Regions from separate parts of the Cytobacillus spartinae genome, predicted to be linked through region 2. Evidence: predicted binding sites of a transcription regulator. Region 2 holds the regulator's gene; each other region holds the start of a gene.

Region 1 (7,993 bases), on a different contig from region 2:
ACATCCCTAGTCCAAACTCCAGCAGCTAGACCATACTCACTATTGTTTGCACGAGCAATTAACTCATCTAGATCTTCATATGGCATTGCAGAAATAACTGGACCAAAGATCTCTTCCTTCGCGATTGTCATTTCATCATTTACATTTGCAAAGATAGTAGGGGAGACAAAGTAGCCTTCTTCATATGGCTTAGTTCCACCAACTAAAAGCTCAGCACCTTCGTTTAATCCTTTTTCAATATAGCCAAGAACGCGCTTTTGTTGTTCTGTCGAAACAAGCGGTCCAATTTCAGTATCCGCATGAATTCCTGAACCCTGTTTGATTTTTGAAGCATGGCTTACCATGTCTGCCACAACATTATCAAACTGTTTCTTTTGAATGAATACACGAGATCCAGCACAGCATACTTGACCTTGGTTGAACATAACTCCATTTAAAGCACCTGGAATCGCTTGTGATAAATCAGCATCAGGTAGAATAATGTTCGGAGATTTCCCGCCTAGTTCAAGCGTTACACGTTTTAGTGACTTTGAAGCTCTTTCCATAATTAACTTTCCAACTTCAGTTGATCCAGTAAATGCAACTTTATCAACTTGAGGGTGGTCAACAAGTGGTTGGCCCGCCGTTTCACCAAAGCCAGGGACAATGTTTACAACACCTTCCGGGAATCCAGCTTCTTGAATTAATTCTGCTAAATATAAAGCGGAAAGTGGCGTTTGCTCAGCAGGTTTTAAAACGACTGTACAACCAGTTGCTAGAGCTGCTCCTAGCTTCCACATTGCCATAAGTAATGGGAAGTTCCAAGGAATAATTTGTCCAACAACGCCAACCGCTTCATGGCGAGTATAGTTGAAGAAAGGACCATTTACAGGGATGGTTTGACCTACGATTTTCGTAGACCAACCAGCGTAATAACGCATATGTTCAACAGCTAGAGGAATATCTGCATTCATAGTTTCACGGATTGGCTTACCATTATCAAGTGTTTCTAATTGAGCTAAGTCTGCTCCGTGTTCTTCCATTAGGTCAGCTAGTTTGTACATAAGGCGACTTCTTTCAGCCGTCCCCATTTTAGACCAAGGACCTTCATCAAATGCTTTACGAGCTGCTTTAACAGCAAGGTCTATGTCATTAGCATTAGCTTCATAAACAGTTGCTAGTACTTCACCAGTAGCAGGGTTATATGTGTCAAATGTCTTTTGAGAGGTACTTTCTACAAATTCACCATTAATAAAAAGCATTTTTTTACCATTTAGAAAGTTTTGAACTCTTTCTCTTAATTGGACCGTTAATTGACTCATAAAATTCCTCCTCATAAGTTTACTATGTACACTAGTCGACACAACAAAAATGTAAGCATATGATGATAACGCTTACATAGATAATGTTAACACTCTATAAATCTAGCAACAACCAAATGTTGTCCCAATTTTCTGATATTTTATGACAGCAATTTTCGACTCTCTTTGAATCTAATTGATTTATATAAAAAAAGAAACCCCCAATCCTTGTGGACGGGGGAGTGTTGAGAGTTTATTCAATATTGCAAAACTCAATAGGGCAGTTTTCACAATCAATCTCTTTTTTTATAAAATCAATATTATGAACGGTGATAATCTTTTTATTTACTGAGATCACGTTAGCTTTTCGTAAATCAGCAAGCATACGACTTACGCTTTCTCTAGCAGTACCACAAAAATTGGCTAAATCTTGGTTTGTTAGAGGAATGTTTATTTGGATTCCATCTTCTCTAACTACCCCGTAACTATGACAAAGTCGAATAAGAGTGGAATATAAGGCACCTTTTTTCCCGTTTAAGACAAGATCTCTAAATTTAGTAACCGTTTTTCTAATATGGTCATTCATCCATTTGAGAAATTCAGCAGCTAGTTTTGCATTTTTAAAAAGAGCTCTCTCTAAATCTTGTAAATTCATCACGGCAACTTCCCCATTTTCGATTACCTTAGCATTAAAAATGTACCTAGGATCTTGAGTAAAGAGGGTAAGCTCACCAACAATATCATTACTACTACATAGCCTAAGACTCAGTTCATTACCTTCTGCGTTCGTTTTAGAAATTTGTACTTTTCCAGACAAAACAATGTACATCTCTTTCGCCGGTTGTCCTTCTTGAAACAGATAGCTACCTTTTTTTATGGTTATGACTTTTTCTGCTGAATTTAGCAATTCACTAAGTTCGTAAGATAAATCATCCTTGTATTTAGTGAAAACCATCTAATCAACTCCCAACCCAGCTGAACTTAATTTATTCTATATTAACACTAGGAACATAGAGAAAAATTCCTTCTTCTTTAACATTCTGTGACAAATTTCACTTCATCTATGAGTAAAAGAGTGTAGTAAAAATGAATTGACAAGAGGGTCCCATATAACATAATCTAGAAGAGTAAATAATTAACAGGCATTTTAAAGGAGTATGTTTTATGTTAGGTGTTGTTCTTAACTAAACCGTAACTTTATACGGTCATTCCAAGACCCTTCCAAAGAAAATTATTCTATTGGAGGTCTATTTCGCATTGTCTTTTTTGGAATGGTGTTAAGAACAATGGTCATAGCAAGCATACAGTTAAGATAACTGCTATAGCTGTGTTTATGCACGGCTTTTATTTTGCAGTTTATTAGTTGCTTCCTACCTTCAAGACCGTGATGACATTGTTCATTGTGGTCTTTTTTGTTTTCCAAATAACCTTTCCTATAACATTGCGTCCTGAGTGGCCAGTAATTTTCGGTTTAGTTCAATGTAAAGTGTCAAATTTTAAAAAAACATATTATTGGAGGATAAAACATTGAATTTAGAAACCATACAAGGACTTGAATTTACTCATATTAAAGAAAGAATCGCCCAATTCGCCTTATCTGAATTTGGAAGAAAAAAGGTGTTTGAGCTCGCTCCTTCATTCAACCAGAAACAAATCCAATCATGGCTAGATGAGGTTACGGAAGGGGTTCAAATCTTAAAGAAAAGTTCAAGTGTTCCTGTTCACGGTCTTGACGGAATTGAAATAGTCCTTAAGACGATTAACAAAGGAGTTCCCTTAAAGCCCGAATTATTATCAAAGCTAAATGAATTTCTAGATTGCTGCGAAAAAATGAGAAGGTTTATGAAGGATAAGGAGTTCCTAGCACCACGTGTAACATCTTATATCTATTCAACTGAGTCCTTGCCTCAGCTTTCATCAGAAATCAATCGTTGTATTCGAAACGGGCAAGTAGATGATTACGCAAGTAAAGAACTATCAAAAATACGAAAGCAAATCAGCATCCAAGAAGAGCGCTTAAAAGAAAAATTAAATCAAATGATAAAATCATCTAAATATAAATCCTATCTTCAAGAAAGTGTGATCAGTCAAAGGGATGGAAGATTTGTAATTCCAGTTAAAAAGGAATATAAAGCTAAGATAAAAGGGGCCATTTTAGATCAATCGGCATCAGGGTCAACCGTTTATATTGAACCCGAGGAAATCACTAGCTACCAAGAGCAGCTTTCATGGTTAAGATCTAGTGAAGAAGCTGAAGTGGATCAGATATTGTTTTATTTAACCGGTTTAGTTGAAGCAAATCAAAAAGAAATAAATCTGGCAGTGGAAATTATGGTTCACTACGATGTCCTTTTTGCAAAGGCTAAATATAGCAAACTGATTAATGGAAAGAGCGTCAACCTTAATCAATCACACTATATCCACTTAATTAAGGCAAAGCATCCCCTCTTAGGCGAAAGTGCAGTCCCACTAACCATTGAGTTAGGACGTAACGATCAACACGCCCTTGTTATTACGGGACCCAACACTGGCGGTAAAACCGTGACCCTAAAAACAGTAGGCCTTTTAACATTAATGATACAATCTGGAATTCATATCCCTGTTGAAGATGGAAGTTCAGTTAGTATCTTTCAAAATATCCTTTTGGATATTGGTGACGGACAGAGTATTGAACAAAATTTAAGCACGTTTAGTTCGAGAATTAAAAATATCATTAACATTCTAACAGAGACAAATGACCGTTCCCTAGTTTTGTTAGATGAGTTAGGTTCAGGTACGGACCCAGCAGAGGGAATGGGGCTTGCAACCGCCATTTTAGAGCAAATCTATGATAAAGGCTCTACACTACTTGCCACCACACACTATAGTGAGATTAAAGAATTTGCCAATCAACATAGTGGTTTTGTAAATGGCTCCATGGAGTTTGATCTTGAAACCTTAAAACCAACGTATCGATTGATTATAGGAAAGGGTGGTGAAAGCCAAGCCTTTGCGATAGCCTTAAAACTTGGCATGCATCCGAAAATCCTGGAAAAGGCACATTTCATCACCTACAAAGAACAGAAGAGCTATCAGCTAGATGAATTCATACCAACTAAGGAATTGGAAAAGCAAATTATTATTAATAAACACCTAAAGAGAAAACAAGAAGTTGAAAAAGAACGAAATGAAAGTATTACTTTGTTTAACAAAGGCGATAATGTCGTTATCACTCAATCTGGTGAATATGGTATCGTCTATAAGGGGCCTGATTCCAAAGGATTCTATGTCGTACAGGTGAAAGGTGAAAAGCAAACTTACAATCATAAAAGACTAAAGCTAAATATACCGGCAGCTGAATTATATCCTGAAGACTACGACTTTGATATAATTTTCGAATCAAAAGAAAATCGAAAAATTGATCATGCCTTAAAAAGAAAACATATTGAAGGTCTGACCATTAATCGAACTGAAGAAATATAAAAAGTTAGATCCCTTTTGGACAATACCAAAAGGGATTTTCTATTTATTTACCATATTCAATCGTTACATAATTAAGGACCACTATTGAAAACGCTTTATAAACTGTCAAATTTCGTTCATATGTGAATGCTTAACAAACGGGGTATACAGGTATATGATTACACTATACTTCACTTTGTGAAAAACATCACATAAAACATCCGGGATGCAATCTAATGGAAAAGAGGGAATAGAATGATTGGTCAGCCTAAGCCACTTGATGAGGCCATACAAATGGCATTAAATAAGCGAGATATCTTATCAGAGTCCAGAATAAAATATCTTCTGAAATCTGCACTAGCAGGGATTTACATTGGATTTGGAATCATGATTTCGTTCAGATTAGGGGAATATTTTCACGATGGAACTTCGCCAGCAACCATGATGATGGTAGCGATCTTCTTTGGAATTGCATTAGTGTTAATCATGTACGGAAAAGCAGAGCTATTCACAGGAAATACCATGACTTTTACAATGAGTTCGTTAAAAAGAGCAACTTCTTGGAAGGACACCTTAGAAAATTGGTTATACTGCTATTTTGGAAATTTAATGGGGGCCTTTTTCTTTGCCATCATTATTCTACTAACCGGATTATTTTCATCACCAGATAAATCTCAGCTTTTGATGGAAGTAGCCAGCTATAAAATGAATACGAGTATCATAGAAGTTTTTTTCCGCGCCATACTATGTAACTGGCTCGTTTGTTTAGCGGTTTGGATTCCGATGCATGTAAAAGGGGACGGCGCTAACATAGCTGTAATGATGCTATTGGTGTTTGGATTTGTTATTTCTGGATATGAGCATAGTGTTGCGAATATGGTTCTTTTTTCGATTTCTTTAGTTGTATCTCATCCGGAATCTGTGACGCTCCTAGGCGCTATACATAATCTTATTCCTGTTACGTTAGGAAATATTATTGGGGGTAGCCTATTTGTTGGTGCTTTATACGTTTATATAGATACTCTTCCAAATAAAAAAAATACTACCGTTGAACCACCATTAGAACAAGAGGTGTCCACTAGAATCATAACTAGATTAAAATAAAGTAATTAAAATAAGTAAAATTATTACAACGTTCCAGAGGATTAGTGGTACAATAAGGTTTGTTTTTTAATGCTAGGGCGAACCGCATCTTATAAGAGTAATGATCACGGGTTACTCTATTAATAGGTGTCGCAATCATTTGGGGGATACATAAGTGGGAAAAGAAGTTAAGAAAAATATAAAGACCTTGCAATTTTTTTACTTATTGGTCTTTTTTGCTATGGGGGGCCTATATCCTCTTCTAAGTGTTTACTTAAGTGAAGTGGAAGGATTAAACGGTTATCAAATTGGGATGATTATGTCGGTTGGTCCAATTATGATGATTTTCTTTCAACCACTTTGGGGAATTTTTTCAGATGCATCGAATTCCCCAACAAAAGTATTGTCTGCTACAACTTTGATAGCAGGGGCAAGTGCTATAGGATATATTGTATTTGATCAGTATTATTTGTTTTTAGCCGTCGCGATTATGGTGGCAATTTTTCAAAGTGCTATTATACCAATATCCGATAGTATCTCTTTGAAATACTCAACAAAAGTTAAATACAATTACGGCAATATTCGGTTATTTGGATCACTCGGTTTTGGGGTTGCTGTCTTTGTGATGGGACGCGTATCTGAAAATAATCCAAGTTTCATTTTTTACGCATTTTTTATTTTTTTAGCAGGAGCCTCTCTTTTAGCGATTAAGTTGCCAAAAGAAAAAGCATCTGGACCAAAAAAGTTATTATCAGGAGTAAAAGAGATTATTACATTAAAGAAGTTTTTGTTCTTTTTAGCAATTACCTTATTAATTTTTGGCCCTAATTTAGCAAATAACACTTATTTCGGCTTGTTTGTTGAAGATAACGGTGGAACATACACAGGAATCGGCATTGCCTTTTTAGTGGCGGTCTTATCAGAAATTCCGTTTATGAGATTTGCGAGTAGTTGGATTCATCGACTCGGTTTACTTCAAGTCTCTGCGATTGCTGGAATCGTTTCACTCGCTCGCTGGCTTTTTTATTTTACAGAACCTAGTATTACTTTAGTTTATGCAACAGCAATTCTACAAGGCTTTTCGATTGGACTATTTATTCCTGCAGGCCTTCAATATATACGGGATATCACCACTCCACACTTAGTGGCAACGGCCATCACTTTATATTCTGCTATTGGGAATGGATTAGGAAACTGGTTTTGTACATTTGTTGGCGGTATTATTTATGAGGAATTTTCGATATTTAGTGTTTATTTGTTTTTTGCAATCCTTTCTGCTATAGGGGTTACATTAAACCTATTGCTTATCAAAGAGGAAAAGAGCAAAGCTAGCCTCGAACATGCACATGCAAGGTAGTATATGTGGCACACCCTAAATGGTATTAATGGGTGTGCTTTTTTTATGTTCTGAAAACTTCATTGCTTGTAGCACCGGGCGTAATGTTGATAACTGTTTGAATTTTTTATAGTCTACACAGTTCAATTTTTAGAACTTCCTTGAAAAAGAAATTCCACTTATGCCCTCAACGTTTGTCCATTCGTTTCCCATTAGACAAACATACAATGGTAATGGACAACAGCATGGAGGTGAACCGAATGAATTACTATAGAATGTGTTGCGACGGAATTGGAAGACCGGTGAGAATTAGAACGCATGATGGAAGAATGCATGTCGGAATTATCGATCGAGTAACTCCTTCAAGAGTTTTTTTAAGACCAATGGGTGGAGCACGAAGAAACTATGGTGGTGCAGGTTATAATGGCGCAGCTTATCCTTATGGTGGATGGGGATTAGGCTGGGGCTTTGCTGCTGGTATCGCTATAGGAGCAATCGTGTCTCTAGCGTTCTTTTGGTGGTAAGATTAAAAAACTCTCTTTTCTAAGTTGTTTATAAATAGACAAGGATTTTTTTGAAAAACATGGAAAAAGCTTTTATGCTGTTTTCCATGTTTTTTCTATACATACATCATTTCTTTTTACTAAGTTTTTCAAAAAACTTTTACATTCGCCCATGCGAAACAATCTATGCCTTCATAAAATACCCATAGATGTCATAGGAGGTGGAGTTAAATGAGCGGTGGAGCTTATGGTGGCGGTTTTGCTTTAATCGTCGTATTGTTTATCCTATTGATTATCGTAGGTGCTGCTTACGTTGGTTGGGGTTATTAATTAGTGAATAAAGCGTAATG
Region 2 (7,993 bases):
TTGTTTCTCGATTTGGATCGATTTAAGAAGGTTAATGACTCTCTAGGACATGATTTTGGGGATTTACTTTTAAAAAACGTTGGGGGACAAATTCGTGACTGTATCGGTCCTGATGACATTGTCGCAAAGATAGGAGGAGATGAGTTTCTCATTCTTTTACCTGCCATCAGTGAAGGCAAGGACGCTATCCAAGTCGCTGAAAAAATCGTTCAAACCATCAATAAGCCCATTATCATAAACGGGTATGAAATCCTTACCACAGCAAGTATTGGGATCTCCTTATACCCAACAGATGGCGAAGATGTGGAGTCATTGATTAAACATGCAAATTTCGCTATGTTTAGGGTTAAAGAACTCGGGAATACGTTTTCCTTGTATTCACCTATTGTTGAAGATCTAACCTACGAAGAACTAGTATTTGAAAATGATCTTCGAAAGGCCATTGAGCGTAATGAGTTCATGGTATATTATCAGCCGAAGGTTAACGTTCAAACAGGAGAATTAACAGGCGTTGAGGCTCTCATTCGTTGGAACCATCCAGAAAAAGGACTTATCTCACCAGGAAAGTTTATTCCAATAGCGGAGGAAACCGGATTAATTGTTCCGATTGGAGAATTTGTTTTAAGAACTGCTTGTAAGCAAGTGACAGAATGGAAGAACAATGGTCTCCCTACTTTGTCTATATCTGTGAACTTATCTACTAGGCAATTTTTACAATCAAATCTTATCAATATGGTTGCTTCTGTCCTAGAAGAAACCGGGCTTGAGCCGCATTTACTAGAACTAGAAATTACGGAGAGCATGACAATAGATGTGAAACAGGCGATTCCGGTTCTAAATGATTTGAAAAAACTTGGAATTAAAATAAGCATTGATGATTTTGGAACTGGATACAGCTCTCTCAACTATCTAAAGGTACTACCTATCGACCGTCTAAAGATTGATCGTTCCTTTGTAAAAGATATTGCAAGCAATCAGGCAAATGCTGCGATTGTTTCGACCATCATTACAATGGCACAAAATTTAAACCTACTAGTTATTGCAGAAGGCGTAGAGGAAGAGGATCAAGTAGTGATTTTACAAAAAAATAACTGTACTGAAATACAAGGTTATTTCTTTGGACATCCCCTTCCCCCTGAAGAACTAGAAGAGAAAATTGGCGAGATTCAAGTTCGAGCGATTAAGTGGGCTAAACAACCGACAGAGATAAGTTAACACATTAAAGTGGCCATCAGAATTTTACTTCTGATGGCCTTTATTGTTTATATTTCCTCTTCTAAAATCTGTTCAGCCTGCTGGGCTTTTTTATAAGCAAATCTCGAAATTAATATACTCACTTCGTACAGGATTAGTAGCGGCACTGTAACCATCATATGAGATAAAAGCTCAGGTGGCGTAATAAATGCTGCTATGACAATCAGAATAAAGTAAGCGTATTTTCGAACCTTTGCCAAGTACATAGGTGTCACAATTCCTAATCGCGTTAAAAACATGATAATAACGGGTAGCTGAAACAGTAATCCAAATGGAATCGTCAATTGGAATAGGAATTGAAAGTACTCATTAATTCCAATTACCTGATTAATATCTAATCGGTTTGCGATTCTCGTCATGAATTCGACGACAAATGGAAACAAAATAAAATAAGAAAAAGCAATACCACTAATAAATAGAATAACGGATATTGGAATGTAGCTTAGCGTCACTTTCCTCTCTTTTTCATACAAGCCGGGACTTATAAAAGCCCATAATTGATATAAAAGAAAGGGTGAAGTCATAACAAATGCAATCAGAAAAGCAAATTGCATATAAATCTTGATTGGATCTGTCAGACGAAACGCATTCATCGTAAGTTCTTTTGCTTCATCAGCTTTCTGCAAATAGACGATTAACGGCTCCGCAATAAAGAAACTTGCAATTGTTGCAACGAAGAAGAAAACGACCGAAATAACAAGCCGTTTTCTTAACTCGCCAATATGTTCAAACATCGTCATATCTTTATGACTCATTGTATTTCATCCTAACATCACATAAAAATAAGTATTCACCGTACATATAAATTAATAAAGGATAAAACTTATGAAAATCTGGAATTAAGCTCACCTTTATTTGTATAAAAATTTAATTTGTGTCGCTCTTATTTTCTTTTTTTGTATCGTCATCATCATCTGCTAAACCTTTAGTAGCGTTTTTAAATTCACGTAAAGTGTTCCCTGCTGCTTTACCTAGCTCAGGTAACTTCTTAGGACCAAATATTAATAAAGCAACGAACACAATAAGTATGAGGCTTCCCATACCGATATTCATCATCCTGCCTCACCTCCCTCATTCTATCATAACGGATTTATTACTATCTTCAACTATTTTATATTGGTTAATTCTTTTTGCACTTTACTAGATTTTCGTGATTTTATTCACTATCCTCGGCTTCAACGCCATAGTGCTTCAGAAAATAAACAAGTGATTGCAATTCAACAGCTAAATCAATATGATGGACCCTAATGAAAGATGGTACTGTTAACCTTGCCGGTGTGAAGTTTAATATTCCCTTTACATTAACTTGTACAAGACGATCTGTAATGGACTGGGCAAACGTCGATGGAACCGTCAGAATAGCCACTTGAACATCTTCCTTCTCGATTACCTTCTCTAAATCATCCATATGGTGAATAGGAACATCGCCTATACTAGTACCTACTTTACCGTGGTCAACGTCAAAAGCGACTTCAATTTTTGTATTATTATTCTTTAAGAAATTGTAATTTAAAAATGCTGTACCTAAGTTACCTACACCGATTAATGCTACTTTCGTTAACTCATCTTGATCTAGCGTTTTTCGGAAGAAAGATAGTAGATAATTTACATTGTATCCATAACCCTTTTTCCCTAAAGCTCCAAAATACGAAAAATCCCTTCGGATTGTTGCTGAATCTACTTTCACCGCTTCACTTAACTCAGCAGAAGAAACTCTTTGTTTTCCTGATGAGTGAAGGTTTTTTAAAAATCGATAATATAGAGGTAACCGCTTTGCCGTTGCTTGCGGAATCTTCATTGTTTCATTATTCATCCGAAATCCCCCGCCCGTATTTTAATTGGCTTATTTTAATCTATCTTCTCTTTTAAAATCCCCATTTTTACCGCCAGTTTTTTCAACTAGATAGGTTTTACCTATCACCATTCCTTTATCTACAGCCTTACACATATCATATACAGTCAAAGCACAAGCAGATGCTGCTGTTAGCGCTTCCATTTCCACACCCGTGTTCCCTTTTGTCTTTACAGAAGCTGCTATGAAAAGGGTGTATTGATCCTCTTCTTGTTCCCATGTGAATGAAATGTCAATCCCAGTCAAAGGAATAGGGTGGCACATTGGGATAATCTCTGATGTTTTTTTACATGCCATAATTCCAGCCACTTGCGCTACAGCTAGAACATCTCCTTTTTTCATCTCATTATTGGTAATTCGATCGTAAATCTCTTTATTTACCGTTATACTAGAGTTAGCAATGGCCGTTCGAACTGTCTCTACTTTATCACTCACATCGACCATTTTCGCTCTACCTTCATTATTAAAGTGGGTAAATTCCCCCATCTTACAACACCTCACTCAAATCATACACTATTTTACCCATTCTGTAAGTAAAGATTGTACTATCCTTCACAATAAAAGTTTACTACGGCTTTGCGTAATATTGATAGTTAACAGGAATTCGATTCCTTTCATTTACTTTTATTGCTCTACTCCTTTTATTACGTTAAACTAACTCTAGAAATATAGAGGTGAAAGTTATGATATTACTGCAAGTGAACCAATTATCAAAATCATACGGTGCTGACCCTATTTTAACGAATATAAAGCTAGAAGTGCAAACGCGTGACCGAATTGCTTTAGTAGGTAGGAATGGAGCGGGGAAATCAACTCTACTTAAAATCATTGCTGGGCATATGTCTAAAGACAGCGGGGACATTATTAAGCCAAAAGAGGTAACCATTGGTTATCTTGCTCAAAATACCGGTTTAGAGTCAGGTCTCTCCATTTGGGATGAAATGCTTACTGTATTTGAAAACCTTAGACGCCAAGAGAAAGAACTCCGTAAACTCGAAGAAGCCATGTCTGACCCTTCTTCCTTTCAGTCGAGTGAATACGAACGGATTCTAAAAGAGTACGATCTATTGCAAGTTCAATTTAAAGAAAATGGTGGTTATCAGTACGAATCAGATATTCGTTCTGTTCTTCACGGACTTAACTTCCATTCCTTTGATTACTCGACTAAAATAGATAGCTTAAGCGGTGGGCAAAAGACAAGATTAGCTCTAGGTAAGCTGCTATTAAAAAAGCCTGATATTCTAATCTTAGACGAGCCGACAAACCATTTAGATATCGATACGCTTTCCTGGCTTGAGCAGTATTTACAAGGATATCATGGAGCCATTTTAATTGTTTCCCATGACCGATATTTCCTAGACAAAGTCGTCAATCAAGTATACGAGATATCCCGTAAGCAAATTACAAAGTTTACTGGAAACTATAGTGCTTACCTTGACCAAAAAGCAGAGAATTATGAACGTGATATGAAACAATATGAAAAGCAACAAGAAGAAGTAGCAAAGCTTCAGGATTTTATTCAACGAAACCTTGCACGAGCTTCAACAACTAAAAGAGCTCAAAGTCGACGCAAAAAGCTCGAAAAAATGCAATTAATGGATAAACCTCTCGGCGATGAAAAGTCAGCCAACTTTTCTTTTGAAATCGAAAGACAAAGTGGCAATGATGTACTTAAAGTTGAGGATCTTGCTATCGGATACAACGGTGAAAAAGTATCCGAACAAATCTCTTTCCGTCTAACAAGGGGAGAAAGCATCGCTCTAGTTGGACCAAATGGGGTTGGAAAATCAACTCTTTTAAAAACCATTGTTGAGACACTTCCCTCAATTTCTGGTGAAATCCATTATGGTTCAAATGTAGGAATAGGTTACTATGACCAAGAACAGGCTAAACTCACCTCTAATAAAAGGGTACTAAATGAACTGTGGGATGACTATCCACTAAAAAATGAAAAAGATATTCGAACCATCCTAGGTAACTTTTTATTTTCAGGCGATGATGTATTAAAAATTGTTTCATCCTTAAGTGGTGGAGAAAAAGCTAGATTAGCATTGGCCAAACTTATGATGCAAAAGGCAAATTTCTTAATATTGGACGAGCCAACCAACCATCTAGATTTAGATAGCAAAGAGATACTAGAAAATGCATTGATTGACTACCCCGGAACAATTCTATTTGTATCTCACGACCGTTATTTTATTAACCGAATTGCAACAAAGGTTCTTGAACTAAGCAATAATAAAGTAGCAGAATTCTTAGGTGACTATGATTACTACATTGAGAAAAAGCTAGAACAGGAAGAACTAAAGGCATTAGAAAGTAAAGCCAATTCTCTTAATTCTTCTTCCGCTTCTCATAGTCTAGAAAAAACAAATTACCAACAAGATAAAGAAGCAAAAAAACTGGAAAGACAGCGTAAAAGACGTATAGAGGAATTAGAAGATTTAATCGCTAATCTTGAGGTTGAAATTGAGCAATATGAAGAATTACTATGCCAACCGGAAGTTTTTCAAGACCATGAGAAAGTATTAGAAATTAATCAAAAAAATGAAAACGCAAAAGAAAAGCTGGATCAGTTAATGGAGGAATGGACGGAGTTAGCTGAGGAATAGTTTTTCAAAGTCTTAATCAAAATCACTATGTAATTAGAACCGGGAGTTTATTGCTATCCCGGTTTTTATTTATCCCCAACTATATCCACAAACTTAATACATAATTATAGGCTTTCCACACACTTTTCCACATAATCCACAGAAAAGGTATGTTTTATCCACATTATCCACTAAATATTTATTGAATATAGTAGTTATCAACAAAAAAAGCCCCCATTCCATTTGGGGACTTTCACCTACTCTGTTTAATTGTTGTGGATAGCTAAATCTAATCCCGGATTTGCATTCAAGGCAAGATTGGCTCTTTGACCTTTTTCAAATAAAACACTTCCTGCCGCAGCAATCATGGCAGCGTTATCTGTACAAAGATAAAGTGGAGGAATTGTAAGAGTTACCCCTTCAATTTGCTCAAACTTTTCTTCTAGTGTTGCTCTTAATCCTTTGTTTGCAGCAACACCACCAGCTAGCACAACCTGTTTTACATCAAACTCTTTTGTTGCTTGAATGGTTTTTGTAACTAAAACATCAATCACACTCTGTTGAAAACTTGCAGCTAATTCCTCAGGAGCAATCTTTTCCCCTCTTTGTTCAGCATTATGCACAGTATTTATGACGGCAGACTTTAGACCACTAAAACTAAAATCATAGGATCCTTCTTCCAACCATGCTCTAGGTAAATCAATCGTTGGTTTCCCCTCTTGAGCAAGTCGATCAATATGGGGACCTCCTGGATAAGGGAGATTCAATACTCGTGCAACCTTGTCATAGGCTTCTCCTGCAGCATCATCTCGAGTTTCTCCGATTACTTCAAAATGGCCATGTTCTTTCATATATACAAGTTCTGTATGTCCACCCGATACAACGAGGGCCAATAATGGAAACTCCATTTCTGTAATGATGCGATTGGCGTAAATATGACCTGCAATGTGATGCACACCAATAAGAGGGATATTTTTCGCAAATGCTATAGCTTTAGCCGCATTTACTCCGATTAACAATGCTCCAACTAAACCAGGTCCTTCTGTGACTGCTATGGCATCAATGTCAGTGAAATTTAATTTTGCTTGTTCCATTGCCTCTTCTAATACAATTGTCATCTGTTCAACATGGTGACGCGATGCAATCTCTGGAACAACTCCCCCGAACCTTTTATGGCTCTCAATTTGAGATGCGACCACATTTGCAATAATCTCTCGTCCATTTTTTATAATAGCGACAGCTGTCTCATCACAGCTTGTCTCAATACCTAGAATAAATTGATCCTTATTCATTATATATTCACCCACATTACTAAGGCATCCTCTTGGTTATCGGTGTAATAATTTTTTCTAATTGCACCTTCTTGGAAGCCGAATTTACGGTATAAAGATTGTGCAACAAAATTAGTGACCCTTACTTCTAATGTCATTGATTTTGCTCCCATCTCTTTAGCCAATTCAATCATCTTTCTCATCAATGCCTCGCCCAGCTTGTTTCCACGGAATTGTGGTAAAATAGCGATATTTGTTATATGTGCTTCATCCACAACTATCCAAACACCACAGTACCCAACCACTTGCTCTTCATCTTCCAAAACAATATATACGGCAAATTGATTCTTCGTTAATTCATTTTCAAAGGCTTCCCTACTCCAAGGAGTAGCAAAAGACTGCTCTTCAATTTTTAGAATTTGGTCTATATCCTCTTCATTCATAAAGCGAAAAGTTAAAGATTTGGTCATGTCTTATTCTTCCTTAAAACTAATTTTTATTTTCTTCTAGCCATTTCGCTTCCGCTTCTGCTAAACGAATATAGTTAGGGACGAAGCTATGCACTTCTTCCCCTTCACGATCTCTTCCTAATAGAGCTAACTCTGAGGGGCGTGGATTATGTTCTGTAATCTCAGCAAATATGAATTTTTCCTTCAGTATAGGTTCAATGATGGATCTGTGAATAGATAAGTCGTTTCCTACAAATAAGATAGGGCTTTCCAGACTTACTAGTTGATGTGCCCAGTCTTGAGACTGTATTAGTTGATCATTTTTTACTGTCTCAATTAGTCCTCTTTTATATTGATATAGCCCTGTATAAATCTGGCCTCTTCTAGCATCAAATAAGGGGGATACAACTCCTTGAAAATAACGACCTGTTGAAGCCGCTAACACTTCCAAACTTGATATACCTACAATAGGGATATTCAGTGTCCATGCCAAAGTCTTTGCAAGTGTAACTCCTATTCTTACGCCTGTATAGGATCCCGGGCCCTTAGCAACTACTATTTTTGAGATATCCTTAG
Region 3 (7,993 bases), on a different contig from region 2:
CCTTGCCTCCAGAAACAAACGGTTAACCATTTATATTCCTCCAAGTGAGGATTTTTTTACATTAGCCATTTTTTGAGCTTCAGCTTCTGCATATGTGCTGTGATAAGGGATGCGTTCATCGTGCTTTGACACCGTATTTACACTATATTGTACAAAGCGCTTTGATTTATTACTTTTGCCCATTGCAAATCCCTCCCGAGCTTGTTTGAAACAGCTTTGCTGCTTCATTAACTAGTATGTACTAACTCGTCCAAGGATAAAATGGGAACATAATGGTCGAAATTGAAATTATTTTTATATAGTATATTTAATCTTTTACACGTAAATTTAAATATTCATTTAAATATTTGCCTATTCCATCTTCTTCGTTAGAAAGAGTAATTTCATTAGCTAATGATTTTAGTTGTTGAATCCCATTTCCCATAGCAATTCCCTTTCCTGCAAATTCAATCATTTCTAGGTCATTGTCTTCATCACCGAAAGCAATAATACGTTCCTTTGGTATATTAAAATACTCTGACACTTTTTTAAGGCCAACTGCCTTATTTAACCCTGATTTAACAATCTCAATAACATGCCACGGTGCTGCCCAACGTCGGTGATCAATCACTTCAGCATGAACATCGGATAGGTGATCACGAATTGATTTGACATGTTCGTCATCTGCATGAATAAGCATACTTGTTGGTGAGTCCTTTAAAAAGTTTCTTAGGTCTCCTGTTGTGATAGAAGGTTTACCGAAACCAAAAATATCCAACAATTTTTCATCATGGTAATGGAAATAAACATCATCAATCACTTCAGCAATAATATTCTTAAAGGTAAAAGAATTGCATGCATCCACAATATCCTTTGCTACCTTAAGGTCCAACGGAGTGTGATAAGCACCCCACTTATCTTCAAGTGGATGATGAATAAAAGCACCATTGAAATTAACGATTGGAGTATCCAAATTTAGCTCTTGATAGTACATCTCGCTAGAGCGGAAGGGTCTTCCTGTTGCAATCATAACAATATGACCTTGCTCACGAGCCTCTTGAATCACATTCTTCGTATATGTGGATATCGTTTTATCATCTTTCAAAAGAGTACCGTCTAAATCTAATGCAATTAAATGTTTTTCTCCCATATGGTTCTCCTTCTAAATTTAGATGAGGTTTCATGTTCGATTAGCCCCCAGTTGTTTTTAAGTGGATAGCCTAGAGTACTTATCGCCAATAAGTTAACCATCATCCAATTTTTTAATGTAAAGTTTTAGTAAAATAATGATACACATGTTAAACTTATAATAGAAAGATTTTACAATTAAATTCTTTTACCTATTTTTAATTTCTCACATATTTATTATGTTAACAGTTTTCTTTTTCTTTTGTAAAAAATAAAGCCTATTTTAATTCAGTATAAAAAGTGAGGGGAATTAACTTGATAGTAGTTAAGAATGAAAAGATTGGCAGTGTACCGACATTGCACTTGGCTCCACAAAATCAACTACATGGAAAGCTTCCGTTAATCATGTTTGTACATGGCTTTACGAGTGCAAAGGAGCATAACCTTCACTATGCTTATTTGTTAGCTGAAAAAGGCTTTAGGGTCGTACTTCCTGAAGCACTCCATCATGGTGAGAGAAGTGTAGGGTTAAGTGACCACGATTTAAATATTCGATTTTGGGAAATAGTACTTACGATGATAGATGATTTAGATATCATAAAAAGTTCCCTTGAAGAAGAGAATTTAATTGATTCCGAAAATATAGGCTTAGCAGGTACCTCGATGGGTGGGATAACTACACTAGGAGCCTTGACGAAATATCCTTGGATTAAAGCAGCAGTTAGTTTGATGGGAATGCCTTATTATGAAAAATTTGCTCTTTGGCAAATAAGCGAACTTAAAAAGCATGGAGTGAGCCTACCATTAGCACAGGAAGAGTTAGATACGTTATTTGGGAAATTACGGACTCTAGATCTGAGCTTGCAGCCTGAAAAACTTGAAAATCGACCATTGTTATTTTGGCATGGCAAGAAGGATACAGTTGTCCCTTACTCTTATACTTATCAATTTTATGAAAGCATTAGACCTTCTTATGATAAAAATCCCGAAAACCTCTACTTTATATCAGATGAACATGCTGATCATAAAGTAAGTAGGGAAGGGGTACTCAAGACGGTCGAATGGTTTGAAAAGCATTTATCCATGATTCATATCACTACTTAAGACCAAAAATAAGTGTATCCTTTTTATATTACTACTCATATTTGTTATGATGGTAATAAGGAATATGAAAGGAGTGTAAAAGTATGGATCAAGAATTAAAAGATAGTATTATGTCTGCTCTTGAACTTGTAGTAGACCCAGAGTTAGGTGTGGATATCGTTAACTTAGGGTTGGTTTATGATATAGAAATGGACGATGCAGGAAAAACAGTTGTCACGATGACCTTAACTTCAATGGGTTGTCCATTAGCTGGTGAAATCGTTCAGCATGTTAAAGAAGCTTTGGCAGATATACCAGAAGTAAAGGAAACAGAGGTTAATATTGTTTGGAGTCCACCATGGTCAAAAGATAGAATGTCTAGATACGCTAAAATAGCATTAGGAATTCGCTAAAAAGCAGGTTAAGCCTGCTTTTTTATTTTGAGCCTATATGTACACGAGCCTCTAGCAATTTCAACTACATAACATAATACCTTCACACTTTTGACAAAAAGAAGGATAAAAAGCGCTTCTTTGTGATGTATTTCACTTTATAGGAAATGAAGTCACTTTATAATACAAAGTAAGTAAGATTTACTTTTATACAGCTACAGGAGGCGTTTTACAATGTCCTTTAATAGAGACTTTAATAAAGATCCGTTTATCGTTATATGGGAGTTAACCAGAGCGTGCCAATTAAAATGTCTTCATTGCCGCGCAGAGGCACAATATAAAACGGATCCAAGGGAACTTACATTTGAAGAGGGAAAAAACCTTATAGATCAAATATATGAAATGAATAATCCAATGCTTGTTTTTACAGGTGGGGACCCGTTAATGCGTAAAGATGTATTTGATATTGCTGAATACGCAGTTAAAAAAGGGGTCCGTGTATCTATGACTCCTAGTGCCACACCAAATGTAACAAAGGAAGCGATAGAAAAGGCAAAGAATGTTGGGCTTTCGCGCTGGGCTTTTAGTTTGGACGGGCCAAATGCGGAGATTCATGATCACTTTCGAGGGACATCTGGTTCTTTTGATTTAACCATTGAGAGAATCAAATATTTACATGAACTAGAAATCCCTATTCAAATTAACACGGTTATATCGCGTTATAACTATGATTATTTGGATGAGATGGCTAAGCTAGTTGAAGATTTAGAATGTGTACTATGGAGTGTCTTTTTCCTAGTACCTACAGGACGAGGTCAGGAAAAAGATATGATTTCGCCAGTGGAACATGAAAAAGTGTTTATTTGGCTACATCAATTAAGTAAAAGGGTACCTTTTGATATTAAAACAACTGCTGCACAGCACTATCGAAGAGTATTCATTCAGCAAAAAAAGCGTGAAGAGCAAGAGCAAAATAAAGAAATTCAATATTTAGATGCTTTGACACAGCAAGGATTAACTGGATCTATTGATGGTTTAGGAAGGGCGCCTAAGGGAGTAAATGACGGAAACGGCTTTGTATTTATTTCTCATATAGGGGATGTTTACCCTAGTGGCTTATTACCTGTTAAGGCGGGGAATGTTCGGGAGCAACCATTAGCGGAAATCTATCGTGAATCCCCTATTTTTAAAGATTTACGGAACCCAGACAAATATAAGGGAAAATGTGGTCAGTGTGAGTTTAGATATGTATGTGGTGGGTCTCGCTCACGAGCTTATGCGATGACAGGTGACTATTTGGAAAGTGAACCTTTCTGTGTGTACGTTCCTAAAGCTATGAGAAAAAAGGAAGCATAAGAAAAAGGAGTGCTACAAAAGCACTCCTTATTCAATACTACAATAAATCGCTGGACAATTTTCACATCCAATAGCATCCTTTAAATACTGCAAGTCATGAACAAAAATATTTCCTTTTTTCATCGAGATGATATGGTCATTTTTAAGTTCATTTAGTATGCGGTTAGTGCTTTCTCTTGAGGTTCCACAAAAGTTTGCTAGTTCTTGATTCGTTAAGTGCAAATCAATTAAAATGCCATCTTTTTGGTGAATCCCATAGCTGTTTGTCATTCGAATTAATGTAGAAAAGAGTGCTCCTTTTTTACCATTCAAGACAAGATCACGGAACTTTGTCTGGGTTTTTCGAAAGTGGTCACTCATCCATTTCATAAATTCAAAAGCTAACTCACTATTTTGAAAGATTTCTTTTTCAATGACATCCTTTTTAATTGCAATAACTTCCCCTTCTTCAAGGACTTTTGCACTTAATAAATACTTTGGATTATCTGTAAATAATGTTAGTTCACCACATAAGTCATGTTCTCTACAAATTCTAAGTGAAAGTTCCCTCCCGTCAGAGGTAATCTTGCTGATTTGAATTTTTCCAGAGAGGATGACGTAAAGTTCTTCTGCTTCCATCCCTTCTTGAAAAAGGAATGTATCTTTCTTTGTTTTAATTACTCTATCTGCTAGATGAAGAAGCTCCTTTATTTCAACTGATTGAGTAGACTTAGTTAACGGCATTTTGTTTCCCCCTTGTTTGATAAAGATAATATATAAGCACATAATGGATTCTTTGTTTTAATAACCATAAGGATGAACGAAAACAAGTTTAGGGTCAATATAGTGCAAGTCGATTTAACAATATGTTCACCTTTTTAATATTATTAAGGGGTAGTTGTGTGACGAATTCTTGAACTTTGTTAAAAGTGACAACATGATGACAAATTCTGTGGTTTCTCCTATTTATATATTTTTTATGGTGTAATAGATATACAAAAATCAATGTGAGATTATTAACAGATATTTACTAGCATTACATTTAAACTTACTAGTAAGAACACTCTTACTTCTGGAGTTGACCAAAATGAAAACACAACCTACTTTAGATAAATTAAATAGACCACTAAAAGACTTACGTATTTCTGTTATAGATCGATGTAATTTTCGTTGTCAGTACTGCATGCCTGCGGATGTATTTGGACCTGACTTTGCATTTTTACCGCGAAGAGAGCTTTTAACTTATGAAGAAATTGAAAGATTGGCTAGACTATTTGTTCAAATTGGAGTTGAAAAAATACGTCTAACCGGGGGAGAGCCTCTTTTAAGAAAAGACTTATCGGTCCTCATACAAAAGTTATCAAGCATTGACGGTTTAAAAGATATTGCGTTAACAACAAACGGCGTCCTACTCACCAAACATGCTCAATCGCTTAAGGAAGCAGGATTGAAGCGTGTAAATGTAAGTTTGGACAGTTTGGATGATGAGCTATTTGGTGAAATTAATGGGCGAAATGTCGGAACCAAGCCCGTAATTGATGGAATTAAAGCAGCACAGTCAGCAGGCCTAGGTGTGAAAATTAACATGGTAGTCAAAAAAGGGTTAAATGACACAGAAATTGTTCCGATGGCAAAGTTCTGCAAAGATAACGGCCTTCAACTACGATTTATTGAGTTTATGGATGTAGGAAGTACAAACGGATGGAAAATGGATGATGTTGTTACCAAAAAGGAAATCTACACTCTATTAAGCGAACATTATTTATTAGAATCAGTAGATCCTGATTATTTTGGTGAGGTGGCAAAACGCTATCGTTATCAAGGATCAAATGTTGATGTAGGATTTATCCCATCTGTTTCAGAATCCTTCTGCTCAAGCTGTACAAGGTCGAGACTTTCTGCAAATGGTCAACTGTTTACCTGCTTATTTAATGGTAATGGCCATGATTTAAGAGACTTTATGAGAGCTGATGCAACAGATGAAGAAATTATCGATAGAATTGTTTCTATCTGGAATGGACGCACAGATCGTTATTCTGACGAGAGATCAGCTGAAACAATCGCCAATCGTAAGAAAATAGAAATGTCATATATCGGTGGATAAACTCCCTTTTTTAGGGGGTTTTCTTTTTGTGAGTGTAGATGAAAGACAAAATGGTTGAAAACTGAGAAGAGGATGTCCTTCATACTGTTGATGAAAGACAAAAGCAAAGAGAGTGAGAGGGAAATGTCCTTCATACTGTTGATGAAAGACAAAATGCAGAGAGAGTGAGAGGGAAATGTCCTTCATACTGTTGATGAAAGACAAAATGCAGAAAGAGTGAGAAGGAAATGTCCTTCATACCTGTTATGAAAGACAAAATACAGAAAGAGCGAGAAGGAAATGTCCCTCATACCTGCGATGAAAGACAAAACGTAGAAAGACCGAAAAAAACTGTCCCACATACTCACTAACGATCATATACAAAACAGATTAACGCTAAAAATAAAAAAGTCCTTCATAGCCACGGACTACGAAGGACAGCCGATCTATTCTGATTTAAGCTTCCATATACCTTGGGAACAAGATATTGTTTTCCAGGTGAACATGCATAAATGTATGTTCTTCCAGCATCTCCAAACGCTTATATACTAGACGGTAAGTTCCGCATGCGTCCATTGGAGGAGTAAAATCTGAGGTAATCTCTCTTAATTCTTTTAGAATGGAGCCAGCATGGTCATGCTCTTTTTCTAATTCACTAATACGACTAAGCATTTCCTCGCGGTTTTCTACTTCAGGATCTTCAAGGGAAAGTAGCATTGGGAAAACCATTTCCTCTTCCTTAGTTGTATGTTCCAATAACTCATTTTTCAATTCGTAGAATAAATCATACACTTTCATCAGTTCAGGACGATGTCCTCCATGTACTTTTGCCACTTTTGTTACATATGGACTTAGAAGTGTTAATTCTTCTCTTAATGTTTCATGATAATGTTCTTTAATATGGTCAATGATTTCATCCGATTTTGAATCAGTCCAAACACCGATATTCTCCTGTGAGTTTTTACTTGCTTCGAAAATTTGGTATAACTCTGACATTAAATTTTCCATATTTACTTCTCGCTCGGCTGCCGCATCTTTTAATGGGATGTTTCCTCCACAGCAAAAATCAATTCTATATTTTTTGAAGATGTCACTTGTTTTAGGAACTTCATTCACAATATTTTTGACTAAAGTAGATTCTGAAAATGGATATTGCATACGATAACCTCCAAAAATTTGATTTATTTATTTAACACCTTAAGAATAATGGATATTAGCAATTCATGTGGTGATGCTCATCACACTTAAAAGAATTCTTTTCTAATTAGCGTGTACACTAATTTCTCTTGATTAGGAAAAAATAACGCTAATTGTACAAATTGTTAAGTTTGTCATGTTAGTCATCTTTGTGTAAGGTTTATAATATTAGAAGGTATGAAATTAAAGGAGACCTGAGCATTAAAAGGGAGATGGATGTTTTGGTAGAAATGAGAAAGCCTATTCCAATCGGCGAAGCCGTTTTAAGAGTAATGAACCATAAGCTGCAAGGGAAAATAGAATATGTATCAATTAATGAAAGTTTTGGACGCTATTTATCGGAAGACATTGTTGCGACAAGCGATGTCCCTCATTTTGATCGAGCACCATACGATGGGTTTGCCGTACGTTCAATCGATACTATAGAAGCATCATTAACAAATCCTGTTGAATTTGAGGTAGTTGACCATATTGGTGCAGGTGCTGTTACGAACAAAGAGATAGGCCCCTTTCAAGCAGTTAGAATCATGACGGGTGCGCAAATGCCTCATGATTGTGATGCTGTCATTATGCTTGAATTAACACAATCAAGTGAGAGACATGGGCAAAGTTTCTTTACGATAAAAAGGTCCTATAAAAAAGGTGATAATGTTTCCTTTAAAGGAGAGGACGCTAAGAAGGGGGAAGTTCTCATCCGAAAGGGAACGCAAGTCAATCCAGGTATACAAGCAGTGTTAGCTACATTTGGGTATGCGAAAGTGCCAGTGGCTAAGAAACCTGTTATTGGATTGTTTGC
Region 4 (7,993 bases), on a different contig from region 2:
GGCTTGTTCCACCTTCTTAGTTGTTTCTAAACTTATCTTTTGATTTTTAGATATTACTCTAGAAACTGTAGAAGGAGATACCCCAGCTAATTTAGCAACATCCTTTATTGTTATCGCCATGTGATCCTCCGTTTAATTTTACTTTTATATGCTAACGATTGCATTATTCTTTATCATATACAAATATGCCTTCTAAAATAATATTGTACTAAATATTGAATAGTGATGGATAGAGGAAATTAATAAATAAATGAATAAGTTCCAATAAAACCATAAGAATTGCTCATTTGCACCTAATTAGGCAAACGTTTGCAAAAATGACAAGTGTTAACTGTACATCAACAGAAAAATAAACTATTGTAATAGTTTATAATCCTACATTTTAAAAACCCCCTTCATTTTCATCATTTAGTTTGGTAGTATTAATAAGATATTTAATGATAGGTTGGGTCTTAACATGCCAAAAAAGGTTTCAAGAAGGTCATTCCTAAAAAAAGCAGTAGGCAGTGTGATTGCCACCATTGGGCTTAGCTCTGGTGGATATTACTACGCTAGAGAAATTGAACCAAATTTGCTAGACATCGTATTTGAGATGATCAGTCACAACGATATTCCTGAGGGATTCAATGGTTTTAAGATTGTTCAATTCAGTGATACACATTTAGGCTTTCAATATGATCTAACACAACTTGAGAGTTTAGTAGAGAAAATCAATTCTTTAAAACCAGACGTTATCTTTTTTACTGGAGATTTAATTGATGAACCCAATCGTTTCTTAGATGGCGAAAGAATTATTCCGATTCTACAAAGACTTGAAGCTCCATTTGGAAAGTTTGCCGTATATGGAAATCATGATCACGGAGGATACGGATCAGACATTTATCGAAACATTATAGAATTATCTGGTATGAACCTACTGTTAAATGAAGCTGAAGAAATCAAGTTAATTGATAATAGTAGTATTTATGTAGCTGGAATAGACGATGCCATGCTCGGGAGGCCTGATATTCAAGTTGCCATAGAGAACGTGCCAGAACATGCCTTCAAGATATTGCTCTCCCATGCTCCAGATTTAGCAGATGCAGCATCAACATTTGGAATTCAACTCCAACTAAGTGGTCACAGTCACGGAGGCCAAATACAAATTCCTTTATTAGGTGTACTCGTGAAACCTCCATTTGCGGAAAAATATTACGAAGGCTTTTACTCCATAGGGGAAAGGTTAACTTTATACGTTAACAGAGGACTTGGAACGACACGTCTACCGTTTCGTTTTCTATCTAAACCAGAACTTACGGTTTTCACTCTACAATCTAAGAATTAAAAAAGGTAAGAATCACATTGGTTGGATTCTTACCTTTTATATTTTAGAAGCTTTATTAAACAATTTTTTTTTCTTCCAATTCTTCCGCCGAAATTGGCCTTGAGTAAAAATACCCTTGCCCCTTGAAGCATTTAGAGTTGATTAAGAAATCCGCCTGTTCTTTCGTTTCAATTCCCTCAGCAATTACTTCCATCCCGAGACTATTGGCAAGGTGAATAATCGTCGTTGTGATGGCAGCATCTTTTTCATTATTATGTACATCTCGAATAAAAGATTGGTCTATTTTTAATACATCGATTGGAAACTGTTTGATGTAATTTAAAGACGAATAGCCTGTCCCAAAATCGTCAATTGAAATGGCAACTCCTAATTCTTTTAATCCTTTTAAAATCGGTGCTGTTTCAGAAGTATCATGCATAGCACCCTCTGTTATTTCGATTTCAAGTAGTGAAGGCTGGATTTTATACTTTTCTAATGCCATTTTAATCGTTTCTACAAGACTGTATTGAAATTGTTTTGGAGATATATTTATAGCCACTTTTATCTTATTGCCCTCTTGTTTGTTCCAATCCCGAATCTGTTTACATGCTGTCTCAATGACCCAATTCCCAATTGGGATAATTAAGCCTGTATCTTCTGCTAGTGGAATAAAATCAGCAGGTGACACCATTCCGTATTCACTGCTATTCCAACGAAGTAATGCCTCAAAGCTAGTTATCTTACCTGTTTGTAACTCGACTTGAGGTTGATAGTATAGGATTAACTCATTACGATCCAATGCTTTTCTAAGTTGAGTTTCAAGTGAGACTACATTTGTAAATAAAGACTTCATCTCTGTTCTATAGAATTGAAAATGAGCTTTCCCTTTTTCTTTTACTCTATATAGAGCTTCATCAGCATTTTTTATTAGTGCTTCAGCGTTTTTTCCGTCACTTGGATACGTACTTATTCCAATACTCGGAGAGATATAATATTCATCTGAATGCAGGTAAAAGGACTTAGAAAACTTGGATAAAATATCTTGAGCGAGTCGGGTGGCATCTCGGCGATTTCCTTCTAGTAGGATAATAAATTCATCTCCACCCTGTCGATATACCTTGAAGTTTTGCTTCCTGTCCTCTGTTAGACGCTCTCCTACCTTAATTAGTATTTGGTCACCGGCAAGATGACCTAAAGTATCGTTTAAGTACTTAAAACGATCAAGATCAATAGATAGTAATGCAAATGGTTCCTTATTTTCATTCCTTTTTATTTTTTCTTCTAAATCATTTAATAACGCTCTTCTGTTAAACAACCCTGTTAGTTGATCATGAAAAGCCATATATTTAACGGTTTCTGCATTTTTCGCCTGTTCAGAAATATCTCTTGTAATAATGTAAATACCTTTAATCTCATGATCAATAACGATCGGGACGGTTCTTATATGAACCGTAATAAAATGCCCCTTACTATGAACAAACCTACAATCTAATGTTTCCAAAGCTACCCCTGAAATAGTGCTTTCAAAAAGCTCTTTAAACTTAGAATGGTCACCTTCAGCGACCAGGTCATAAATTGATCTATGTGTCATCTGTTTTTCTGAGTATCCTGCTAATTTTTGTCCAGCAGGATTCACCTCAATAATCTTACTATCAAATGAAATAGCAAATATCCCATCAAGATTATGATCTACAATTGACCGATATCGTTGTTCTGTAAGCATTAGGCGCTTTTTCTCATTAATTTCATCAGTTATATCTCTTGTAACAGACACTATATAACGAATAGCATCATTTTCATCTCGGACAGGTGTTAGTACAGATTGACTGTATAAGGTTTCTCCACCTGGCAATTTTAGTTCATCAGAATATGTTTGAACACTATTAGAGCTAAGAACGCTTTCATATGCCTGTTGTAAGGCACTAGCTCGATCGAAAGGGAGTACTTCTTCTATGGTCTTACCAATCATTTGATCCATCGTATTTGTAAAGACTGCACCTGCCTGATTCACAAATAGATAACGGAATTGTGGTCCCTCTTCTACTTTCATGATAAAGACCATGTCTTTTATATGCTTTAATATAATATTAAAGATGATTTTCTCAATCTTACGACCTGTTCTATCGTTTTTCAGTTCTTCAGTTATTAATTCTTTTAACTCCATTTGATCATCCTCATTCCACACTAAGAAGTTATTGTAAAGGATGCAGTAGTAAAAGCTATTCCTAAAATTCGTCATCCTAATATGTAATAAATTAATAGAATTATCTTATAATTCTATTAATTTTAGTATAATAAACCAAATCATTCAATAGATACCTTTATTATCCTCAATAAAAAAACTCAACGTCAAGCATAACGTTGAGTTTTTTACTATATCTTAAATATTCTATCTTCAGATTTTGAATACAATCACTCATTACTCTTCATCTTCTCTGAGTTGGTAAACCTCTTCCATTAGTTGAACTTGGCTACTAAGCATATAGTCACTTCTGTTTATTTTGCCCATCGGAATTTTGTTCACCATATGGTTTAATATTTTCAGTTTTTTTGAACGTTCCTTATTCATTTTCATTATATATAACTAAACGTAATGTATTTAAACCAATATTCATAATGGCCATTTTATTAGGTGAGTTCCTAGTTATGTACTCCCTTTATGCAGTATAGATGGACCTTTTTTACAAAAGGTTCCTTCACTTAAAAAGAATCTATTTGCACATTTGAGAATTTAAGACGATTTGGAGTGATTGTTTTGAAGCATATAGTAAAAAGAGGAGAATCATTAGCGATTATTGCTAAGAACTATAGACGTACATTGCAACAACTATTAACAGCAAATCCAAATATAACAAACCCAAATGTAATTTACGTTGGACAAAGTATAACAATACCTGGATTACCTAATCCAGCTTCCATCCCCTATACCATTGACATATCAGTAAATAACAAGGTGTTAACACTTTTAAGAAATGGAACTGTAGTCAAGAGATACCCAATTGCAGTTGGAAAAATGGTCTCACAAACACCATTTGGAGAATTTGTTATAGTAAATAGAGAGCCTAACCCAGGTGGTCCATATGGAGCTATGTGGCTCACTTTATCTAAATCTGGATATGGCATACATGGAACAAACAATCCTTCCTCTATAGGAAAAGCGGTGTCTTCTGGATGCATCAGAATGCATAATAAAGATGTATTAGAGTTGGCATCTACTGTTCCTAATGGAACTAAAGTAGTCATTCATTCTTAATATTATCTCTGTATCGTGAATTCTTTTACATGGCATCTTCCATTTGGGGATGCCTTTTTTATGTGTTGCAAACTCCCCCCTCACAACTTCTTAATCACCTTTCATTTATATATTTTTCTCATCCCTAATAATAAGAAAAACGACGATATGTATCCGTTTTCACAACTTACTCACCTTTAATATTGACGTTCACAAAACTGTCAAATATTATATTCTAATATACTTTTGTCAGTAACGGCGCGCTTTTAAGAGTATAAATATAGGTGATCACTTATTTTACATTTTTTTCCTTACTTATTTCGTCACAACTTTTTCTGTTTTTCATGTTATCATCATCTACACAGTGGAAATATTACTATACAGTGTTTTAAGCATCGTTTAAAAATACAACTTGTCAGTTTCTTTCTACAAGCTGTTTATATTTCTATTGTTTGTGAATAAATGAACATTCTTGCATTTAGTACTACTTTCTTTGTGAACGTTTGAACAAATTGTTATATCTTTTTTCTAAAAGGAGTGAGATTTTTGAAGTTAAAACTGTTACTTATTTCACTTTTTTCCCTTCCATTTCTAAGTGGTTGTGAAATGATTGTATTTCAACCACAAGGACCTGTAGCTAGAAGTATCACAGAGCTTATAAATTGGTCACTTATTTGGATGGGATTAGTCGTTGTTGTCGTATTTGCGCTATTTGGTTATATTGTTTGGAAATATAGAGAAAAGCCTGAAAATATGGATTATGAGCCACCAGAGGAACACGGAAATACATTGTATGAAGTAATCTGGACAGCAATTCCTATTTTGATTGTAATTGCACTTACTATTCCAACAGTAAAGACTCTTTATGCTTTAGAAGAAGTTCCTGAAGGATATGAGGAAAAAGAACCCATCACGATCCATGTAACTTCTGCCGATTGGAAATGGATTTTTAGTTACCCAGAGCAGGACATTGAAACAGTCAACTATGTTAATATCCCTGCTAATACACCTGTTGACTTTAAGTTAACTTCAGCAAGTACCATGCAATCTTTCTGGGTACCAGCATTAGGTGGTCAGAAATATTCAATGGGTAAGATGGAAACTCAAATGTATCTTGTTGCTGATAACCCAGGATCTTACTGGGGCCGTAACACGAACTTTAACGGTAAAGGTTACACAGAGATGGAATTTGAAGTTTTAGCACAAACACAAGAAGATTTTGATAAATGGGTAAAAGAAGTTCACGAGACAGCTCCTGAGCTAACTGAAGATAAATATGAAGAGTTGTTAAAACCAACTCACTTAGGTCGTATGACCTTTATTGGGACACACTTAGATTGGGTGAACCATGCGGATCCTAACTCTAAAACGTACACTCATCCTGAGTACTATAAAAATCATGGATACCGTGGTAGAACGTTTGAAGAAGAAGATAACTACAGAAACGATGATCAATCTGAAGACATGAACAAGGATTCACATGGTCATGATGATTCAGATTCAGACTCTAATGACGGACACGGAGGTGACCATAATGGACATTAGATGGAATGAGATATTAATTACTGGTGACCCACTAATACTAGGTTCACAGATTGCTATTCTACTAACGATGATTGGTGTTGTAGCAGGTATCACTTACCTTAAGAAGTGGAAATGGTTATGGACAGAATGGATTACAACTGTCGATCATAAACGAATTGGGATCATGTACATTATTGCTGCTGTATTGATGTTCTTCCGTGGAGGAATGGACGGATTATTAATGAAAGCCCAAACGTCTAGACCTGATATGGAATTCCTTAATGCACAGCATTACAATGAGATTTTTACAACTCACGGTGTCATCATGATTTTATTCATGGCAATGCCTTTCTTAATTGGTTTAATGAACGTTGTTGTTCCACTCCAAATTGGAGCAAGAGATGTTGCTTTCCCACAACTAAATGCATTAAGCTTCTGGCTTTTCTTTAGTGGTGCGATGCTATTCAATATATCTTTCGTAATCGGGGGATCTCCTGATGCTGGTTGGACTTCCTATTTCCCGTTAGCAGGTAAAGAATTTAGCCCTGGAATCGGAAATAACTACTACGCGGTAGCTTTACAAATTGCTGGTATCGGTACTTTAATGACTGGTATTAACTTTATCGTTACGATTCTTAAAATGAGAACTAAAGGCATGACATTAATGAGACTGCCGATGTTTACTTGGACAACATTAGTAACGTCTGCCATTATTGTAGCGGCATTCCCAATCTTTACAGTTGCACTTGCATTAATGACATTTGACCGTCTTTACGGTACGCACTTCTTCACTTTATCTGGTGGAGGATCTGATATGCTATGGGCTAACCTGTTCTGGTTATGGGGACACCCTGAAGTATATATTGTAGCACTTCCTGCATTCGGTATTTTCTCTGAAGTCATTGCAACTTTTGCACGTAAAACTCTTTACGGATATAAATCAATGGTATACGCAATTGTAGGTATTGCCGTCTTAAGTATGGTTGTATGGGTTCACCATTTTTACACGATGGGTTCTGGTGCGCTTGTTAACTCATTCTTCTCAATCACAACGATGTTAATTGCAGTACCAACAGGTGTTAAAGTCTTTAACTGGCTATTTACCATGCGTAAAGGTCGAATTAAGTTGACCAATGCAATGCTTTGGTCACTGGCCTTCGTACCATGTTTCACTATTGGTGGTGTAACGGGAGTTATGCTTGCAATGGGTGCAGCTGACTATCAATACCACAACACATTATTCTTAGTAGCACACTTCCACTATGTATTGATCCCTGGAGTAGTATTCGCTGTATTTGCTGGATTATACTACTGGTGGCCAAAAATGTTTGGTTATATGTTAAATGAAAAAATCGGTAAATGGCATTTCTGGTTATTCGTTATCGGTTTTAACGTAACATTCATGCCAATGTTCTTCCTAGGTTTAAATGGTGCAGTAAGACGTGCATACACTTTCTCTGAAGAGTCTGGTTTTGCTCCATTGTTCATGCTATCAGCATTAGGTTCTGTAATCCTAGCTCTTGGATTTGCAGCATTCTGCTACAACATTTACTGGAGCATCCGTTATGCAGATCGTAACATCTCAAGTGACCCTTGGGACGCTAGAACACTCGAGTGGGCAACAGCTTCACCTGTTCAGCACTATAACTTTGCTAAGTTACCAGAAGTTAAAACACTTGATGCTTTCTGGCACATGAAGAAAAGTGGCGAAGGTTTAACGCTAAAGGATAGTGAAATAGAAGAAATTCATATGCCAAGTAATTCAGGACTGCCATTTATTATGTGTGTAGCCTTTGGTATTGCCGGTTTCTTCTTAGTATTTGAATGGCATATCCTTGCTGCAATTGCTGCACTTGGAATCATTGCTGGTTTAATTTATAGATCCTTTGATTACAACGATGGTTATCATATCCACGTTGATGAAATTAAGGAAA

What was found. Region 2 encodes Rex, which represses fermentation and respiration genes when NADH is low (regulators of the CRP and FNR family bind a similar motif). Its sites were predicted from a motif close to TTGTGAAATATTTCACAA; they were not measured.
Region 1: a site for Rex is predicted at 4,918-4,935, ahead of ACFYKX_RS02440 (formate/nitrite transporter family protein). Genes of this name have one in related genera too.
Region 3: a site for Rex is predicted at 2,724-2,741, ahead of ACFYKX_RS06935 (TIGR04053 family radical SAM/SPASM domain-containing protein). Genes of this name have one in related genera too.
Region 4: a site for Rex is predicted at 4,988-5,005, ahead of qoxA (cytochrome aa3 quinol oxidase subunit II). Genes of this name have one in related genera too.

The regions. Positions count from the first base shown of each region.
Region 1 covers NZ_JBIACK010000001.1:506,524-514,516, reverse strand. Annotated here, with positions in the region: gene ACFYKX_RS02455 (aldehyde dehydrogenase family protein) at 1-1,301, opposite strand, end outside; gene ACFYKX_RS02450 (Crp/Fnr family transcriptional regulator) at 1,534-2,235, opposite strand; gene ACFYKX_RS02445 (endonuclease MutS2) at 2,808-4,742, shown strand; gene ACFYKX_RS02440 (formate/nitrite transporter family protein) at 4,977-5,825, shown strand; gene ACFYKX_RS02435 (MFS transporter) at 5,980-7,161, shown strand; gene ACFYKX_RS02430 (hypothetical protein) at 7,401-7,664, shown strand; gene ACFYKX_RS02425 (YjcZ family sporulation protein) at 7,875-7,973, shown strand.
Region 2 covers NZ_JBIACK010000022.1:1,581-9,573, reverse strand. Annotated here, with positions in the region: gene ACFYKX_RS25755 (EAL domain-containing protein) at 1-1,215, shown strand, start outside; gene tatC (twin-arginine translocase subunit TatC) at 1,263-2,009, opposite strand; gene ACFYKX_RS25745 (twin-arginine translocase TatA/TatE family subunit) at 2,122-2,310, opposite strand; gene ACFYKX_RS25740 (redox-sensing transcriptional repressor Rex) at 2,411-3,067, opposite strand; gene moaC (cyclic pyranopterin monophosphate synthase MoaC) at 3,098-3,592, opposite strand; gene ACFYKX_RS25730 (ABC-F family ATP-binding cassette domain-containing protein) at 3,790-5,718, shown strand; gene tsaD (tRNA (adenosine(37)-N6)-threonylcarbamoyltransferase complex transferase subunit TsaD) at 5,964-6,989, opposite strand; gene rimI (ribosomal protein S18-alanine N-acetyltransferase) at 6,989-7,438, opposite strand; gene tsaB (tRNA (adenosine(37)-N6)-threonylcarbamoyltransferase complex dimerization subunit type 1 TsaB) at 7,458-7,993, opposite strand, start outside.
Region 3 covers NZ_JBIACK010000002.1:191,168-199,160, forward strand. Annotated here, with positions in the region: gene ACFYKX_RS06910 (DUF3813 domain-containing protein) at 1-30, opposite strand, end outside; gene ACFYKX_RS06915 (hypothetical protein) at 31-183, opposite strand; gene ACFYKX_RS06920 (Cof-type HAD-IIB family hydrolase) at 308-1,129, opposite strand; gene ACFYKX_RS06925 (alpha/beta fold hydrolase) at 1,423-2,211, shown strand; gene ACFYKX_RS06930 (metal-sulfur cluster assembly factor) at 2,295-2,603, shown strand; gene ACFYKX_RS06935 (TIGR04053 family radical SAM/SPASM domain-containing protein) at 2,817-3,938, shown strand; gene ACFYKX_RS06940 (Crp/Fnr family transcriptional regulator) at 3,966-4,661, opposite strand; gene moaA (GTP 3',8-cyclase MoaA) at 5,005-6,021, shown strand; gene ric (iron-sulfur cluster repair di-iron protein) at 6,457-7,158, opposite strand; gene ACFYKX_RS06955 (molybdopterin molybdotransferase MoeA) at 7,419-7,993, shown strand, end outside.
Region 4 covers NZ_JBIACK010000017.1:12,319-20,311, forward strand. Annotated here, with positions in the region: gene ACFYKX_RS23395 (LacI family DNA-binding transcriptional regulator) at 1-120, opposite strand, end outside; gene ACFYKX_RS23400 (metallophosphoesterase) at 458-1,324, shown strand; gene ACFYKX_RS23405 (putative bifunctional diguanylate cyclase/phosphodiesterase) at 1,380-3,467, opposite strand; gene ACFYKX_RS23410 (L,D-transpeptidase family protein) at 4,059-4,556, shown strand; gene qoxA (cytochrome aa3 quinol oxidase subunit II) at 5,142-6,080, shown strand; gene qoxB (cytochrome aa3 quinol oxidase subunit I) at 6,070-7,993, shown strand, end outside.